Regions from separate parts of the Psychrobacillus sp. PGGUH221 genome, predicted to be linked through region 2. Evidence: riboswitches for the same ligand, from Rfam matches in the RefSeq annotation. Region 2 holds a riboswitch; each other region holds the start of a gene.
What was found. A riboswitch is a leader RNA that binds a small molecule or an ion and turns the genes downstream of it on or off. The one in region 2 is predicted to bind cyclic di-GMP.

Region 1 (5,743 bases), on a different contig from region 2:
CTTAAATAATTTTAAAATTGTAAATGACGCATATGGGCATGACATTGGTGATTATTTTTTATTAGAGATTTCTAAACGCTTAAAACACGAACTTCCAAATAAATTTTTTCTTTCACGATTTGGTGGGGATGAATTTGTCCTTTATACTGAATATGTTGATGCCAAACAAATCCAAAGTGACGCATATCAAATTTTATCTGTCATTGAAAAGCCTATTAATATAGTTAATTTTCCACCTTTAAATACATCTGCTAGTTTAGGGGTTAGTGTATTTCCAAATGACGGAAGTTGTGTAGATTCTTTAATAACGGCAGCAGACACCGCAATGTATGAAGCAAAGAATATTAAGGGTGATCAATGGAAACGATACGAAAGCGAAATGTTGGAGTCTTTAAATAGAAGGCTTATTATTGAAAAAAGTTTGAAAGAGGCAATTTCAACACAAGCATTTTATACGGTTTTCCAGCCGCAAGTAGACATAATCAAAAATGAAATTGTAGGAATTGAAGTGTTATCTAGGTGGAACCATCCTGAACTTGGCTTTATTTCACCAGATGAATTCATTACTATTGCAGAAGAAACTGATCAAATCAGGATGCTAACAGAATATATAATTGATACCTGTTTATTAATATACAACAAATGGAAAAAAATAACAGGGTTTTCTGGTTTTATTTCATTTAATGTCTCGTCAAGTTTATTGGAAGAGCCTTCATTTATTTCGTTTTTATTATACCAGTTGGAAAAACACTCAATACCAAGAGAAATATTAGAAATTGAGATAACAGAAAATACACAGATTTTTTCTTCTTCTAGCATTCAAAATCATATGAATGATTTACGACGAGCTGGAATTGGAATAGCCATTGATGATTTTGGTGTAGGATACTCAAATCTTTCTTATATAACTAATTTGCCAATAACAAAATTAAAGATAGATAAATTTTTTATAAATTGTATAGGAAGAAGTACAAAAGGTGAAGCTACACTTAGGGCTATTATTGTGCTAGCTAATAATTTGGAAATAAACGTAATTGCAGAAGGGGTAGAAACTATTGAACAAAGAGACTATTTGAAAGAGAATCAATGCTCTTTTGTTCAAGGTTATCTTTATGATAAGCCCCTAAGCGACGGCCAATTTATGGCTCGTTTACAACAGTTCGGTATAAAATATTCCGTTTAACTATAAAATAAAACTATCTTAAGAAAGACAAGTACTTAATTTCTTTATTATTATTTTATATTCATCGGAAGTATTTTAGTGACATTTTGAAGAATAGCTTTCCTAATGGTGATTTTAAGAAGACTGCTTGATGAACGAAATCAAGTAGTCTTTTTGTTTATAATGAGACTTATCTGTTTGGAATACTTTAGACGATTTTGTAGGTGATAATTGGCTAACTAACTGTATTAAATAATTGAAGAATAATGAATTTAACCTCTAAAGTAAAAAAATCAGACTTGCACTGCTAGATTTTGACTTGCTTGACCAGTATTAATAATCTTATTAGCGATGGAATTTGTGAACAAAGATTAAATGATATATATTGAAGTACTAATGCGATTAGTTTTGTTTAGGGAGGACGTTTTAAAGGTAGTTTTTATCTTAAAAAGCTTAAATCTTCGCTAATGTAAATTCCAATATTAGTCTGTTTTGATTTTTGAACCACCAAGGTTAGGCCTAAAGGCCTAATTTTTGTTTTCTAGTATTAATTAAGTGTACCTAAAGATATATTTAATTTTGTATTGCTTTTTTAGTACATTTAGGTTATATATATAGAATAAAGAAGTACATAAGATATAAAATCTTATATTTTTCTTCGATAATAGAAAACTTGTCGAAAGGCAAGGACGCAAAGCCACGGGTCTAAGGTTTAATACTAAGATCGCCGGGTTGCCGAAAAGAATTGGTTTCTAAGATAAATTAGACTAATCAGACACTCTGATATAGTCTCTTTGAGTCCGCCCAATTTTTGGGGGGACTTTTTTATATATTAATTTAAAAAAGGAGGAAACAGTATGTTAACTGAGACAAGATCGCAAGCAATTATAGAAAGTTATGTACGTGGAATACTTGAGGAAATTGGGGAAAATCCAAATAGAGAAGGATTGTTAGATACACCTAAGCGTGTGTCTAAAATGTATAAGGAAGTATTTTCGGGTGTTGGTATCGATCCACGAACAGCATTAACAACTACTTTTGAAGGTGAGCAATATGATGGAATGATTGTAGTAAAAGATATTGATTATTACACGTTTTGTGAACATCACTTAATCCCTTTCTTTGGGAAAGTTCACATAGGTTATATGCCAAGTGAAAGAATTATTGGATTAAGTAAGTTTGCAAGATTAGTAGAATTAACAGCTCAACGTCCACAAGTGCAAGAAAGAATGACGCAACAAATTTCAAATGCAATATTTGATGTGTTGAATCCAAAAGGAGTCATTGTGAGTGTAGAAGGACAGCACTTATGTATGTGCGCACGTGGTGTCAAAAAGCCAGGTTCATCAACAGTTACTACTGTTAAACAGGGTGTATTTAAAGAAAATGACTCTCTTATAAGAGAGTTTGAAAGAAGTCTTGAATCTGGTCGACGATAGGGGGAAAGGGAAGGGTATGCGTTACTTATCAAGAAGAGTTGATTTTTCTGCTATGCACAGCTATGAAGTAGCAGAGTGGAGCAAGGAAAAAAACAAAGAAGTGTTTGGTCTTTGCAGTAACCCACACGGTCACGGTCATGACTATCAATTAGAAGTTATGGTGAAGGGCAATTTAAGCACACAATCAGGCATTGTAGTCAATACAGTTGATATTAAAGATATAGTTGGAAAAATCGTTGAAAGCGAACTAGATGGAAAATTTATCAATAAAGAAAATGCATACTTTCATAATAAAATACCTACCACGGAGAATATTGTGAATTATTTGTGGGAAACAATTTCACCGGTGTTAAAAGATTGTGAACTTCATAGATTACAGTTGCATGAGAATCCATTTTTATTTGCAACAAAGGAGGAAGGAAATATGGTCAGTTTGACTAGAAAATATCATTTCTGTGCAGCTCATCGACTACACAGCAATAAACTTACTAAGGAAGAGAACCTTAACATATTCGGGAAATGTAACAATCCCTTTGGGCATGGACATAATTATTATCTTGACGTGACCTTGAGTGGAGAACCTAATCCAATTACGGGTATGATTGTCGACTTAGCTAGATTAGATGATATTGTTGAAACTCAAGTACTAAATAAGTTAGATCATAAACATTTGAACCTTGATGTTGAAGAATTTAAAGATTTAAACCCAACCTCAGAAGTTGTTGTTCAGGTCATCTATGACATGCTTTCTCCTCATCTACCAAATTTGCAAAAAACAGGTTTGTGGGAAACAGAAAAGAATTTCTTTGAGTATGCTGGAAATGGAGACTCTAACTAAATGGAAACTCTGAAAAGTAAAGACAAGGTTGTCATGATAACCGGGGCAAGTAAAGGGATTGGTAGAGCAACTGCACAATTATTAGATGAATTGGGATACAAACTTGTTCTAGGTGCTAGAGATACATCTGTCTTAAATGAAGAATTCTCAAGAGAGGCTGTATTGAAGTTAAACGTAGATGTAAGAATTGAAGATTCAGTAAAGCGATTCGTACAACAAAGCATTGATAAATTTGGGAAAATTGATGTATTAATCAATGCTGCAGGACTTGGCGTATTTTCTAATATTGTAGATTCGCAAACTGAGGATTTCGATCAAATGATTGCAGTAAATCTAAGAGGAACATATTTGACTTGCAAATATGTTGCCAAAAATATGAGAAATAGTCAGGAAGGACAAATTCTTAACTTAGTATCTGTGGCAGGAACGACTGCGCTAGCAGGATGTGGTGGATACTCTGCTTCTAAGTTTGGTGTTTTAGGATTAACAAGAGTATTACAAGCTGAATTGAGACATGAAGGAATTCGATTAACATCGGTCATTCCTGGTGCAGTTAGTAGTTCTTTTTGGGATTCTATTGAACCAAAACCAGATTTTGCAGAGATGATTCCTGTCCAATCAATTGCTGAATATTTAGTTTTTTTAATAAATCAGCCAAAACAATCTTCAGTTGATGAAGTTACAATCATGCCACCAAACGGAATTTTATAATAGGAGGTACGGGGGGAATTGAAAAATTCAATTTCAAAATTTCTTCGCAAAGTCCCTAAACCAAACGATAGTTCTCTCCAAACGGTATACCCAAAACTTGAAGAATTTTCATCATTTGAGAATGTGAAAAAGAGCACAATTACAGGATGGATTGCCTACCAAATGGCTAAAAATCTAAGTGTGAATGAGGAGCAAATAGATCTTTTTTTCTTAAAACCATTTATTCAAAAAGATTACCAAGAACACATTGAGCCTGAAGCAGAAACTATCTTGCAATTAGCCCAATCTGCAACTTTATGGATTCAGAATGATTCATTAATAGAGGAAGAAATTAAACAATTAAATCTCTCCCCGGCATATACCAAAGTATTATCTCGTGTAATAAGGGAAGTGCAAACAGAGAAAGATTTACAGGAAAAAGCATACTCCGAATCAAAAGAGATATGGAATGTTTACCGAGATGTCATATATTCTGCTTCGCAAGGTCATTTCCTTTTGGTTGAAAAAACTGATCTTATTCGATATAAGTCTGGCAAACTCTTATGTGAAGCAGAAATTAAGCAAAGAGAAGATATCCCTTTAGCTAGAAACGCCGCAACAGAAGTTTTTGAACGGGTAAATCTAAAACCCTCAAAAATGATGAGTTATAAGTTAATCGTTTCTGAAGCTGTAACTAACGTGCTAAAGCATGCTGAATATGGAAAGCTACTTATTTACCAGGATGAAATAACAAGCACATTACGGGTTATTATTGAAGACACTGGTAAAGGATTTCCACTTAAAATCCTGCCTCAAACTACTTTAATGGCAGGATATTCAACAAAAAAATCAATGGGTCAAGGTTTTAATTTGATGTTAAAAATGGCGGATCAACTCGTTTTAGAAACTTCAACAAGTGGGTCTACCCTAATCCTGATATTAAAAGGAGAAAATGAGAATGTTGAAAACAAACTTGAACCAAGAAATGACCATACAAAAAACAATTATGACAGCCAGGTTATTTGATGGTTTTTGGGAGAGATGGATAGCTCATGGAATTGACCTTGAAGATATTAATAAAGGTAAAAATCAATTTTTTGAAATTGATGATTGGATAAATTATTTTCAACAATGTGCATTTTCATATGAGAATAAAGCCCTCCTTTCTCGTGCTAATTACCAGTTTATACAGGCAGAACAATATTATCGAAAGGCTGGTCTCTATTACAATCTCATGCAATGGATTTATCCGAATCGTTGTGAAGAAAAAATTGGATTTTACAAACAATCCATTGAATTTTTCAAAAAAGCTGATTATATATCCGATGTGCATACTAAAATAGTGAAAGTATCCGTAGAAGGCCATTATTGTGTTGGTAGAGTACGAATACCAACTTATTACAAAGGTTGTATGTTAATCATTAACCCTATTGACTCCAGTAAAGAAGAACTGTACACGTATGAAGAACATTTTCTTAAATTAGGATTTATCACGATCAGTTTTGATGGTCCTGGGCAAGGGGAGTCATTCATACTCAACAATGTAATAGCTACCAACAATCTTTGGCATCTCTTTCTTAATGAAATTATAAATTATGCTCATTTAAGTTTTCC
Region 2 (5,743 bases):
TATACCTTCTCTAAGATTGAATTCATCATGTTTACTTTACGTAATGATGAATGATGAATTTGAACATACTTCTTTTCTTCAAAGGCAGTTGACTCTGCTTCACCATTTAAAAAATCTTTCATCGTAATATTATTCTTTTCTGCTAATTTTGCAAATCGAGGGTGATCAATATAATCTCCACCATAGATATCTTTTAGTTTATCAGCTAAATCAATTTTGTTTTCGTTTGGAATATTAACTGGCCCACAACCTACTACCTTATACCTATGGTTTATCCCCTGTAGTATTATGTACGTAATTTTTTTATATAAGTATAACGATCCTCAGTTACAAAACTACAGTCAGGGACTAAAGGGGCTTTGCGAAGCTTTATAACAAGCTTATTTAAAATTGGTGTAATTTCAGCACGTTCGCTTTCATCAATGGCATATTCTAAGCCATATTGATAAATATCAGGTTTTATTTCGCTCATCCAGACAATAGAGCCAAGTAGTTTTATAGTCTCTCCAAATAAGTAAGTCTCTAATTCAAAAATGATATTAGGATTAACCGTAAGTTTTAAATCTGTTAAAAAGCGAAGCCCACCAATTCCAATATCTTCAATTAATATTATCGTTTTTCCTACATCCACTGTCCGACCATTGATTCTTGTAAGAGTCATTGAGCCACTGAGCGGAAAATGAAGAGGCACTCTAAAAAACTTTCTTTTTTCCTCTAATGTTCGATTATCTAATTTAGGAACATTAGGTAAATCAATTGTCCCAATTTTTAATAATTCTTCAAATTCAGTAGCTGGTAGAGGCTTTGAAAATAAATATCCCTGAACAATCTTACATCCCATTTGCTCTAAAAGATGATATTGTTCATAAGTTTCGACTCCTTCGGCTACAACGTTCATCTTCAAGCTTTCTGCAAGTTTAATCATGGTTTGAGTTATCAAGTTAGATTCATTCTCTTCATCGGAATTTAAGCGGGTTATAAAAGAACGATCAATTTTTAAAGTATTGATATATTTTTTAAACTTGGTTAGGTAAGAAAGTGAAGAGTATCCTGTACCAAAGTCATCTAAGGAAATAGTTATTCCCGTTCTAATGAGATCATTTAGTGTCGTCAACACAATTTTCTCATTTTCTAACATAGAAGTCTCCGTAATTTCTATTTCTATAAACTCAGGATCGAGTTTTGTCTCGGCTAAAATCTCCTGAAAATTACTTACAAGGTTTTTATCCAAAAATCGTTTTGCTGATAAATTCACCGAAATGGGAATTTGCGGTAAGCCCATTTCTTGCCAAGCTTTGATTTGTTTGGCTACCTTCAAATTCATTTTAATGCCCACTTCAGCTATTAACCCATTTTCTTCAATAATCGGAAGAAACTCGTTTGGTGATAGTATTCCCCATTCTGGATGATTCCATCTTATTAACGCTTCAGCTCCTATTATTTTATTATTCTCTGTGCTTACCTTTGGCTGAAAGTAATACTCTAATTGATCCTCTTCAAGTGCTAAACGAATGTCAGATCCTAACTTAAAAGTTCTAAATGTTCGGATATCCATTGTGGAAGAAAAAACTTTGAATGTATTTTTCCCTTCTCCTTTTGCGATATTTAGTGCTGTATCTGCTTTTTTCATGAGAGAAATTGAATCCTCACCATCAGTCGGATAAAGACTGATTCCAATGCTTGTCGTCATAAAAAGTTTAAATTGACCAATGACAAATTGTTCTTCCATTGAACTAATAATTTGATTTGCTATTTCAATTGCCGTGCTGATGTTTATACAATTAGGAGAAATGATTGCAAACTCATCACCGCTTATCCTAAACAGTTGATGTTTATCTCCCAGTACTATCTGAAGGCGTTTAGAAATAGCTTTCAATAACTCATCTCCAACACGATGACCGAGTGTATCATTTGTATATTTAAATCTATCCAAATCAAGATACATAATTGCCAACTTCTGATTTAACGTTTTAGCAATTACTAATTCCTTTTCCAAGGTTTCTTCAAAGGATTTTCGATTTGGTAACTCTGTCAATTGGTCATAGTATGCAAGAAAGTTGATCTTCTGCCAAGTTTCTTCTCTCTCTGTAATATCTATAATTGTACCCAAAATTATTGGATCTCTATCTATATAAATTAATTTGGAATGTGCTTCGACTCTTATCTCAGATCCATCTTTACGAATTACACGACAATAATGTCTTATTCCTTCTTCTCCTTCTTTTAACGAATCAAAGTCGGATTGGAGTTCATCTCTATCTTCAGGATGGACATAATTAGTAATATTGAACTTGCCGTCAGGGTACTTAGTTCCGAGTAGTTGATGATAGTATGGATTACCATATAGAAGATTGTTATCCATTAAGATATAGACACCTACCAATGCTTCTTCCACAATAGCTCTAAATTTCGTCTCCGACTCCATTAAACTATTTTCAATTTTTTGAGCTTCAGATTTATCTTTTATAATTCCGAAAGCACCAGTTACTTTACCCCCTACAATCGCAGGAATCAGTTTAATATGAATCGGAATGCTCATCCCGTTGTTATGTATAAAGAAAGATTCCATACTTCTTGGTTCTCCGTTAAGGACTTCTAAGAAATTTTTCTGATAATTATCCTGTTCATTCTTCAGTAAATACTTGGAAAATGGTGTAACCGAAAATTCCTCAACCGAATAACCTATCACTTTTGAGAGATTTTGATTTGCTTTAGCAATAACACTTTCTCTATCTAAATAAAGCACTATATCTGGGTTATGCTCAAATAAAGAGCGGTAAAAAATATCATTATCTATATGCTTCTTCATGGAATAAACTCCTTACCTTTTTGATCCTAAAGACCTTATTACGAATATTCAAATAAAACGATTATAATATTAGTATTTTACCATATTTATTATTTATAACCTACTATTAGCAAGAATATCTTGAATAATGCCAAAAATATGTCATTAAAAGCTAATCAGAATTGAATATCTTTAAATTCGTACTTATTCTTCCAATGTGTAAATACTTCTTCAACCACCCTCCTTTATTAGATCTTTAAGTTCAACAAAAGGAGCTTCAACAAGAAGATTAGCTACACTATTATTTATTTACAAATTTCGCTATTTCTCGACATTGTTTGATATGTTAATATAAACAAGGGCAAATTTTACGAAAGTAAAAGACGCAAAGCCAAGGGCCTAAAACGCATAGTCGTCATGGTAGCCTGGTTGCCAGGAATACTTCCTGTATTATTTAATATTTATCTTTCCTAATTTGCCTAAATTTAGTGAAAGGTTGTTTATATTGAACATTCTACTTGTAGATGATTCTCGTTTTATGAGGAGTTATTTAAAAAAGATTTTAAATGAAGCCAACTTTAATGAAATAATTGAAGCAGATAACGGTTTACAAGCAATTGATATGTACAAGATACATTCACCAGATATTGTAATAATGGATATTACAATGCCATTGCTTAATGGAATTGATGCACTAAAAGAAATAATAAAAATAGACCCACATGCAAAAGTTGTTATGTGTACTGCATTAGGAGGACAGCAATCCATAATTAAAGAAACACTAATAATCGGAGCAAAAGACTTTGTAGTTAAACCCTATTTTCATAATTTAGTTTCAATAGTAAATACTTTGTTAGGAGACTTAGAGGATTCATGGTAAATATATTTAATAAATGGTTGAGTCATCCTTTATACTTTCGCTATGGTTTTTTTATTCTTTTAATAGGAAGTGTGATATTAAACAGTTTTTTTCTTCAAAATGGAAGTCATTTTTTTATACTTTATATTTTTTCAGTTCTATTTTTAGGTATTGGTTTTTATAACAAATCTACTTGGTTTTTAATCTTTTTTACCATTATAGTCGTTTCCTGTAGATTTTTCCTTATACCAGATGCGACAGATAATTTCTTGAGTTTTATCATTTATATACTTAACTATCTTTTAATTACCTTTATATCAGTTGGATTAATGAAGAATGTTCAAAAAGTGAAAGAAGATAATTTAGAGTTGACAAAAGCCCTTGCGAACGCTTTAGATTCAAGAGATACTTATACACTACATCATTCCGAAAACGTTGCAAGATACGCTGTAGAAATAGCTGAAAAGATGAAGCTGTCGAAAGATTTATGCAATATCATTCACATAGGAGGGCTTCTACACGATATCGGAAAAATTGGTATTCCTGAGAACATACTTACCAAACCTGGAAAGCTAACGAATGATGAATATGAGCTCATCAAGACACACCCAAAGATTGGGTATGACATCATAAAGCACGTTGAAAGTTTTCATAATAATGGAGTTTTAGATATTGTACTTTATCACCACGAGCGTTTTGACGGGAAAGGTTATCCAACTGGATTACAAGGTAATCAAATACCATTAGTTGCTCGAATTGTTGCTGTTGCTGATACGTTTGATGCCATGACTTCTAAACGTGTATATAGAGAGAAAGAACTTGATATTGAATATACTCTAAACGAAATTCGTAAAAATAAGAGTACACAATTCGACCCTGAAGTCGTTGACGTATTTCTAAGTTTATTTGATAAAGATAAATAACACGAAAACACGCTTGAGTAAAATACTCAAACGTGTTTTATTTTAACTAATTTCTTTTTATATGAAATTCGGGGTTTAAGGTAAAAAACTGGGTAAATTGAGCCTGTGTTTATTATTGCTACGTTGGAGTTGGTAACATAGGTTTCGTTTATTTGTTGAGGTAAATAGAGAATATGTAAGATTTCAATGTATTGGCACAAGTAAAACAAAAGACTGTTAAACAGTGGATTATAATATTACATATAATTGCTGTTCCTCTTGTAATAGATGATATTCTTCTCCCTGGTGAAATTTTAAAGTTTTATGAATAGCTAATTCATGGTGATTGTGAAAGGTAGAAACTCTGACAATTAGATATAAAAATTTTTCTGACTCAGTATATTTAATAAGAACTCAATAAAATAAGGCCATGAAAAATTGGCAATTTCTTAAAAGACAATTCTTCATGACCTTCACTTTTTAATAATGTTCCTTTAATACCTTATCAATTAATATCCTTACTTCTCTTTGTTCTCCACCAAAACCCACAAATCTTTGGATCTTATATGCCGTAATTCTTTCATTGCATTTATTCAATTCATCAATTGCCCATTTAATTTTTCTAATGCGGAATTCATTTATTTCTTCTTTTGCTTCTCGCATAAATTGATGTGTTTCTTTCAACCTTTCATTATTAAACCAACTTCTTTCCCCTACTGTCCTTCTGATACTTAAAGGGGTTACTCTAATTGGCTTACCTTGTTCATTCATTATTCGTTCTACTGCTTGTTTAGCGAGTTTCAAACATTCCTTATCACGTTCCTCCCATTCTGAATCATTTGTTTTTCGCATACTGGTTTTAACTCTCGGTGTAACTTTTTCATACCATTCCCGATCGTGTCTAAATATCCACGTATGTAATCCTTTTCCCTTCGTTTTCAGTTGACTTCGATTTGCCTCTGGGTTTTCTTTCAATAAAATCAACCATTTTTCTCTCATCTCCTCGATTTCAAAGAGCGGAAGATGCTTTATATCAGTAGTTTTCTTTCCCTCAACTCTATCCTCACAAAAAAACTTATCCACACTGACACCAAGAAATTGAAGATACAACAGATGTCTTAAGGGACTTCTATTCTTGTTATTGTTCCTAACAAATAACCTTAACCAGTTCGTTTCTTTTAAAGGATCGACTGT
Region 3 (5,743 bases), on a different contig from region 2:
ACTCAGAAAATTGTTCAGGCGCTTTCGCCTAAGGTCAAATGCCAATTTGCTCCTGCGCAAAGCTTGTCGCAGAGGAGCGTTTCTGCAGGGGCTAGCAACTAAACGGGAGCTTTCTGTTTTTAAATTTAAGGAGGGTTACACATGAATATGATGACATATGAAAAATTACAATATGACGAATTAAAGGAAATGGTGAAATCACACTGTGTCAGTAGTTTAGGCAAGGAATTACTTGATAAGCTTCAACCAAGCACGAATATTAAGGTGGTACAAAACAGGTTAAATGAAACGACAGAGGCAAGAAAGCTATTGGATGCTGAAAGTCATCTTCCCTTAAAAGGTGTTTCCAATATAAACTTGCAAATGGAAAAGCTTGAAAAGGGAATGATTTTAAGTCCTTCTGAGTTAGTTGCTATATCTGACTTCTTGAGAGGATGTAGAACGATAAAGAAGTTTATGTTGGATAAGGAGTTTTTTGCTCCAGTTCTCCATTCTTATTCTCATTCCATGATGGAATTTAGAGATATCGAAGAAAACATTAATTATTCTATAAAAGGGAATAGAGTAGATTCGGAAGCGAGTAAAGAATTGAAACGAATTCGAAATCAAATAGATAAAGTCGAAGATAAAATTGAAGAAAGGTTAAATAAGTTTTTGAAGAGTAGTACTAATAAAGAGTATATTCAAGAATTTTTTATAAGCAAAAAGGATGATCGTTTTACAATTCCTATAAAAGCTTCCTATAAAAATCAGGTAGCTGGTACAATCGTTGAAATGTCTTCCAAAGGATCTACGGTGTTTATTGAACCTGCTGCAATTTCAAAACTAAATGCAGAATTGGCTGTGCTTAAAGCAGAGGAGTCTATAGAGGAGTACCAAATTTTAGCGACTCTTTCAGGTAGTGTTTTAGAGGAAAATAGACAAATAAACATCAATATTGAACTGATTGGTCAGTATGACATGATTTTTGCGAAGGCGAAGTTTAGTAAAAGAATGGATGGAATCGAGCCGAGGTTAAATAATCATGGATATATTAAACTGACGAATTGTAAGCATCCGCTTTTGTCTGGAAATATTGTGCCGTTAGATTTCGAGATAGGAAAAGGTTATCGTAGCCTAATTATTACAGGACCAAATGCTGGTGGAAAAACTGTCGTTTTGAAAACGATTGGAATATTAACATTAGCTGTCATGTCAGGATTTCATATTTCGGCCGATGAAGGTACAGAAATAGCAGTGTTTGATCATCTTTATGTAGATATTGGTGACAATCAAAGCATTGAAAACTCCCTTAGTACTTTTTCATCTCATATGAAAAATATCTCAGAGATTATGAGTGCGTCCACGAATAACACGCTACTACTTTTTGATGAAATTGGAAGTGGGACCGAACCGAATGAAGGAGCCGCACTAGCCATTGCTATCCTGGAGGAATTTTATCAAATGGGGTGTATTACAGTGGCTACCACTCATTACGGAGAAATAAAACGCTATTCGGAAATTCATAGTGACTTCATAAATGCAGCAATGCAATTTAACAGTGAAGCGTTAGAGCCGATGTATAAGCTTTTAATAGGTAAGTCAGGAGATAGTAACGCGCTTTGGATTTCAAAGAAAATGAATTTACGTGAAAAGGTATTGCAAAAAGCACAGCACTATATTGAAAATAAAAATTATGATTTAGAACGGGTAAGAGACAATAAAGTTAAAAAGCCGGTACAAATCACAACTAGGGAAGAGCACACTTATGAATTTGAAATAGGGGACAGAGTAAAAATAATGGAACAGAACGATTCGGGAATTGTGTATGAGAAAAAGGACAATTTCAATAATGTATTAGTGTTCTATAATAATGAAATTATAAAGGTGAATGCAAAAAGAATAGAGCTTGAAGTAAAAGCTACAGAGCTTTATCCAGAAGGATATGATGTCAGTACTTTATTTATAAGTTACAAAGAACGGAAATTCCAACATGACATGGAAAGAGGATCTAAAAAAGCGTTGAAGAAAGTTTCTAAAGAAATAAAGAAAGGGCAAAGTGAATGCTGATTTGTTAAGTATATATAAGTAAGATCGGGTAAATATAATAACGATTGAATTTTAAAAGGAGGTAGAAGCAATGAATGCACAACGCGCAGAAGAAATTGTTTTTTCGCCTGATATGATTAATGTAACCTATAACGGTGAAAATATTTATATTGAACATGTAGACAAACAAAATGGAAAAGCGACAATCCATTCCCTTGATGAACCAGAAAATAAACAAAGTGTATCTGTCACAAGCTTAATGGAACAGTAACATAGTTGCACTTACGTGTATAAAAAAGCACCCTATGAGGGCAACTGAAAAACTCTTCGAGGTATCTCTTAGCGAGTATGTGAACGAAATCGTTCACATACTCGCTTTTTGTCTGGACACGTTGATTACCTTTCTTCTATCTAACAACATCATTGTTAAAGTAAATGTAGTTAGGTGCTCCCCAACCGAAGAAACCCTCAATTTAAGCCCATATTTGTCATTTACAACGTACCTTTTTTAGTGAACACACAAATAATGGGGGTGCTTTTCTCCTAGCCGAAAGTACGCAGGAAAATTAGTTAAAAATAGATAGATATCTATAATCTAGTAATATATAATTATCCTTGATAGGGACATGCATTATTTAGATGTAGGTACTTATTCCGAAAAAGGCAAATTTGTCGAAAGATGAAGACGCAAAGTTTCAGACCTAACGCCTAACGGCTATGGTGGCTGAACTACCGAAGAATATGGATGAAAACTTGAAATAAAGTTCAATTCACAGTTCTTCCTTGTATTTCTATTTTTAATAGGAGAGAGGAGTTTTTTTATGTCTAATTTTAAAGGGAATTTGCAAAAAACACTGCTTGCATTTATGTTTGTTGCTTTCATTGTGTTTTTTGTAGGTGTTAGTCCTTCATTTGCAGAAACGAATGATTCCACGACAACAGTAGAGAATGACTCAGAAGTGGAATCTGGAGTTACGGATGATACAAATGATACGGAAGAACCTGCATTATTACCCGGTGATTTTTTCTATTTTCTTAAATCATTGCAAGAAAGTGTTCAATTGGCTTTCACATTCGATGACATGAAAGAAGCAGAATTGCTTAGCGCATTAGCGGAAGAGCGAATTCTAGAAGCGACAGCATTATTTGAGCAAGGTGATGAAGAGAAAGCAATTGAAACACTACAACTAGCGATTGACCAACAAGACGAGGCTTTAGCTAAGTATAAAGAAAGTGTAGAACAAGACAATCCGGATGAAGTTGCTAATGAAGATGATCCAGCTGTTGAAGATGATGCAACGGGAGAAGAATCCGAAGTAGATTCGGCTTATGCTGATTTAGAAGCAAAATTCTCTTCAAATCTTCTTGCTTTACAAGCAGCATTAGAAAAAGTAGAAAATACAAAAGCTAAAGAAGCACTTGCTAAAAATGTTGTAAAAGCGGAAGAAAGATTGGCTAAAAAGATAGAGAAAAAACTAGCTAAGCTTGAAAAAGAGAAAGAAGAAACTTCAGAGGAAGAAGCCACTGAATCTGAGGAACCGATAGAAGAAGTAGAATCAGATGATGCTGTTGCGGATGAAAACACAACAGATTCAAAAGAAGAAATACCTCTAGAAGAGGAAAATGAAGTACAAAAAGAATCTACGGAACAACCAGTAACTGCTTCAGCGGTTATGGTACCTAAAGTTACAGATACTAAGACACCAGCTGCACCAAAAGTACAAGATGCATCTTCGAAAGCGGAGGAGAAAAAACAAGAGGCCGCTAAAAAAGTGGAAGAAGCAAAATTAAAAGCTGAAGAATTAGCTAAAAAAGCTGAAGAAGAGAAAGTAAAAGCAGAAGCTAAACAAAAAGAAGCAGTAGCGAAAGTAGAAGCTAAACAAAAAGAAGCAGCAGCAAAAGCAGAAGCTAAACAAAATGAAGCCGCACTTAAAGCTGAAGAAGCGAAAGCAAAAGCTGAGGCTAAACAAAAAGAAGCAGCAGCGAAAGCTGAAGAAGAGGCTACAAAGGCTGCAGCAAAGAAACAAGAAGCCGAGGCTAAACAACAAGGGAATAAAGACAAGGAAAAATCGAATAACGGGAAAAAAGACAAAGAGGAGTAAATCCCCTTTGTCTTTTTCTTTATTAATAATAATATCTAAATTTTCAGTCATTATAATCTATAGTGTTACACGATGTACCTGTTCTTTTAAAATCTGTATATTTCCAAGTACGTTCTGTGAGATTTCTAATGTAGCTTCAATTGCATTAGCTTTTTCGTCAGATAATTGGTAGATAATGTCGTTAAATAGAAGTTCCATCTCATCTAGTATGGCTAAAGCAGAGACATTATATAGTCGTACATTTTCATATTTCCCAGGTTCAAAAATGGCTGTATCGATATATGGTTTAAAATTATTCAGCATTTCAGGAAGATTCGCAATCATTCTACCAAAACCTTTTCGGAGACCTTCCACAGTTACTTCCATCTCCTCAAGAGGTTCTAACGCACTTTGAACAGCTCTTCTAACTCTTTCCTCGTAATTAGTGAACAAACTAATGAGTAAGCTTACAGGGTTTCCATACAAACCGACGTTTAAAGCAGCCTTGACTGCGATAATAATTCCTGACAATGCAGTTTCTATTAAAAATAGCAATGCTTCTAAGCCCAATAGTATTGGAGTTAATATGGATATTCCGATTGCATTCATATGATTATGGGCTAGCTCCACTTGAATCTCTTTTATTTTCATTCCAACTACTACATAGGAAGAAGACTCAATCGTAAAAACTTCTGTATTTTGCACGGAATCTACGCCATCTTCTAAAGTAGAACCTGAATGAATAGAACTTGCCAAATTACGGTCTTTGTTGTGAAAAGAAATTGCTATGTCATGAACCTGAGTCTCGTAAGCATTTAATTGTTTATATACTTTATCCTTATTTTCATTGACGATGTTAGAGTGAGCGTTTAGTTCCCCTACAACCGCATCTACAAAGAGGTCTTTCCCTCCTTCAAATAACTTGGGAATATCATGCTGAACAATGTTCTGTGCGTTTGCCACTAAGTTATCAACATCTACTTTTAACTGATGTAAATATGCTTTTGCAGGAGCGAAGAGGCCTTCAACATCTATATCAATCGAAAAGATAAATTCAATTATTTCTGCTGGCTTTGAGTTTAAAATGCTATTCAGAACTCTACACCTAGCCTCTGCTGAATCTAGAAGTAATATAAGCTCATCTATGCACTCTTTAATAGTCATTCCTGTTTTAGCAATACCATTAAATACCGGATCGCCAGCAAGCTCTTCAAACATATATTGAAAAGTTTCCTGCAGCCTCGTAACTCGTTGATTAAATCGAGCACTTTCATCCGAGACTATGCTTACAGAATTTCCGATATAATCTCTGACATTAGTGATACGGCCTTTTACATGATCCCTGATTCCATCGGAAAGCAACAGCATATTTTCCTTGTTTATTAGAATCTTTTCAGTCTGTCCGCTATACAAAGGAGAACCGGTCCATATACTAGTTACGATATGATCATCAGCTCCTACGTAAATAAATCCATGTCCAGGCTCACCTTTTATGCCTATTTCTATTTTAAAATTTCCTTCTGTATCTGCTTCTACGTAGCCAGTATGATTGGACCCTAGCATTGAGAACATTGGTATTCCATTGTTTATTCCGTATTTATTGCCTGGAATTCGATCTCCCATTCCAATAGACT

Region 1: another riboswitch for cyclic di-GMP. It lies ahead of folE (GTP cyclohydrolase I FolE); the one in region 2 lies ahead of PGC35_RS14460 (response regulator).
Region 3: another riboswitch for cyclic di-GMP. It lies ahead of PGC35_RS18460 (DUF5667 domain-containing protein); the one in region 2 lies ahead of PGC35_RS14460 (response regulator).

Annotation. Positions count from the first base shown of each region.
Region 1 covers NZ_JAQMHQ010000003.1:287,053-292,795, forward strand. Annotated here, with positions in the region: gene PGC35_RS07310 (EAL domain-containing protein) at 1-1,183, shown strand, start outside; cyclic di-GMP riboswitch class I at 1,819-1,902, shown strand; gene folE (GTP cyclohydrolase I FolE) at 2,020-2,601, shown strand; gene PGC35_RS07320 (6-carboxytetrahydropterin synthase) at 2,618-3,439, shown strand; gene PGC35_RS07325 (SDR family oxidoreductase) at 3,440-4,150, shown strand; gene PGC35_RS07330 (ATP-binding protein) at 4,169-5,155, shown strand; gene PGC35_RS07335 (alpha/beta hydrolase family protein) at 5,088-5,743, shown strand, end outside.
Region 2 covers NZ_JAQMHQ010000008.1:113,313-119,055, reverse strand. Annotated here, with positions in the region: gene PGC35_RS14470 (hypothetical protein) at 1-122, opposite strand, end outside; gene PGC35_RS14465 (EAL domain-containing protein) at 287-2,809, opposite strand; cyclic di-GMP riboswitch class I at 3,139-3,225, shown strand; gene PGC35_RS14460 (response regulator) at 3,291-3,668, shown strand; gene PGC35_RS14455 (HD-GYP domain-containing protein) at 3,662-4,570, shown strand; gene PGC35_RS14450 (TnsD family Tn7-like transposition protein) at 5,030-5,743, opposite strand, start outside.
Region 3 covers NZ_JAQMHQ010000011.1:96,471-102,213, reverse strand. Annotated here, with positions in the region: gene PGC35_RS18470 (endonuclease MutS2) at 142-2,049, shown strand; gene PGC35_RS18465 (small acid-soluble spore protein H) at 2,120-2,299, shown strand; cyclic di-GMP riboswitch class I at 2,681-2,765, shown strand; gene PGC35_RS18460 (DUF5667 domain-containing protein) at 2,850-4,130, shown strand; gene PGC35_RS18455 (SA1320 family protein) at 4,188-5,743, opposite strand, start outside.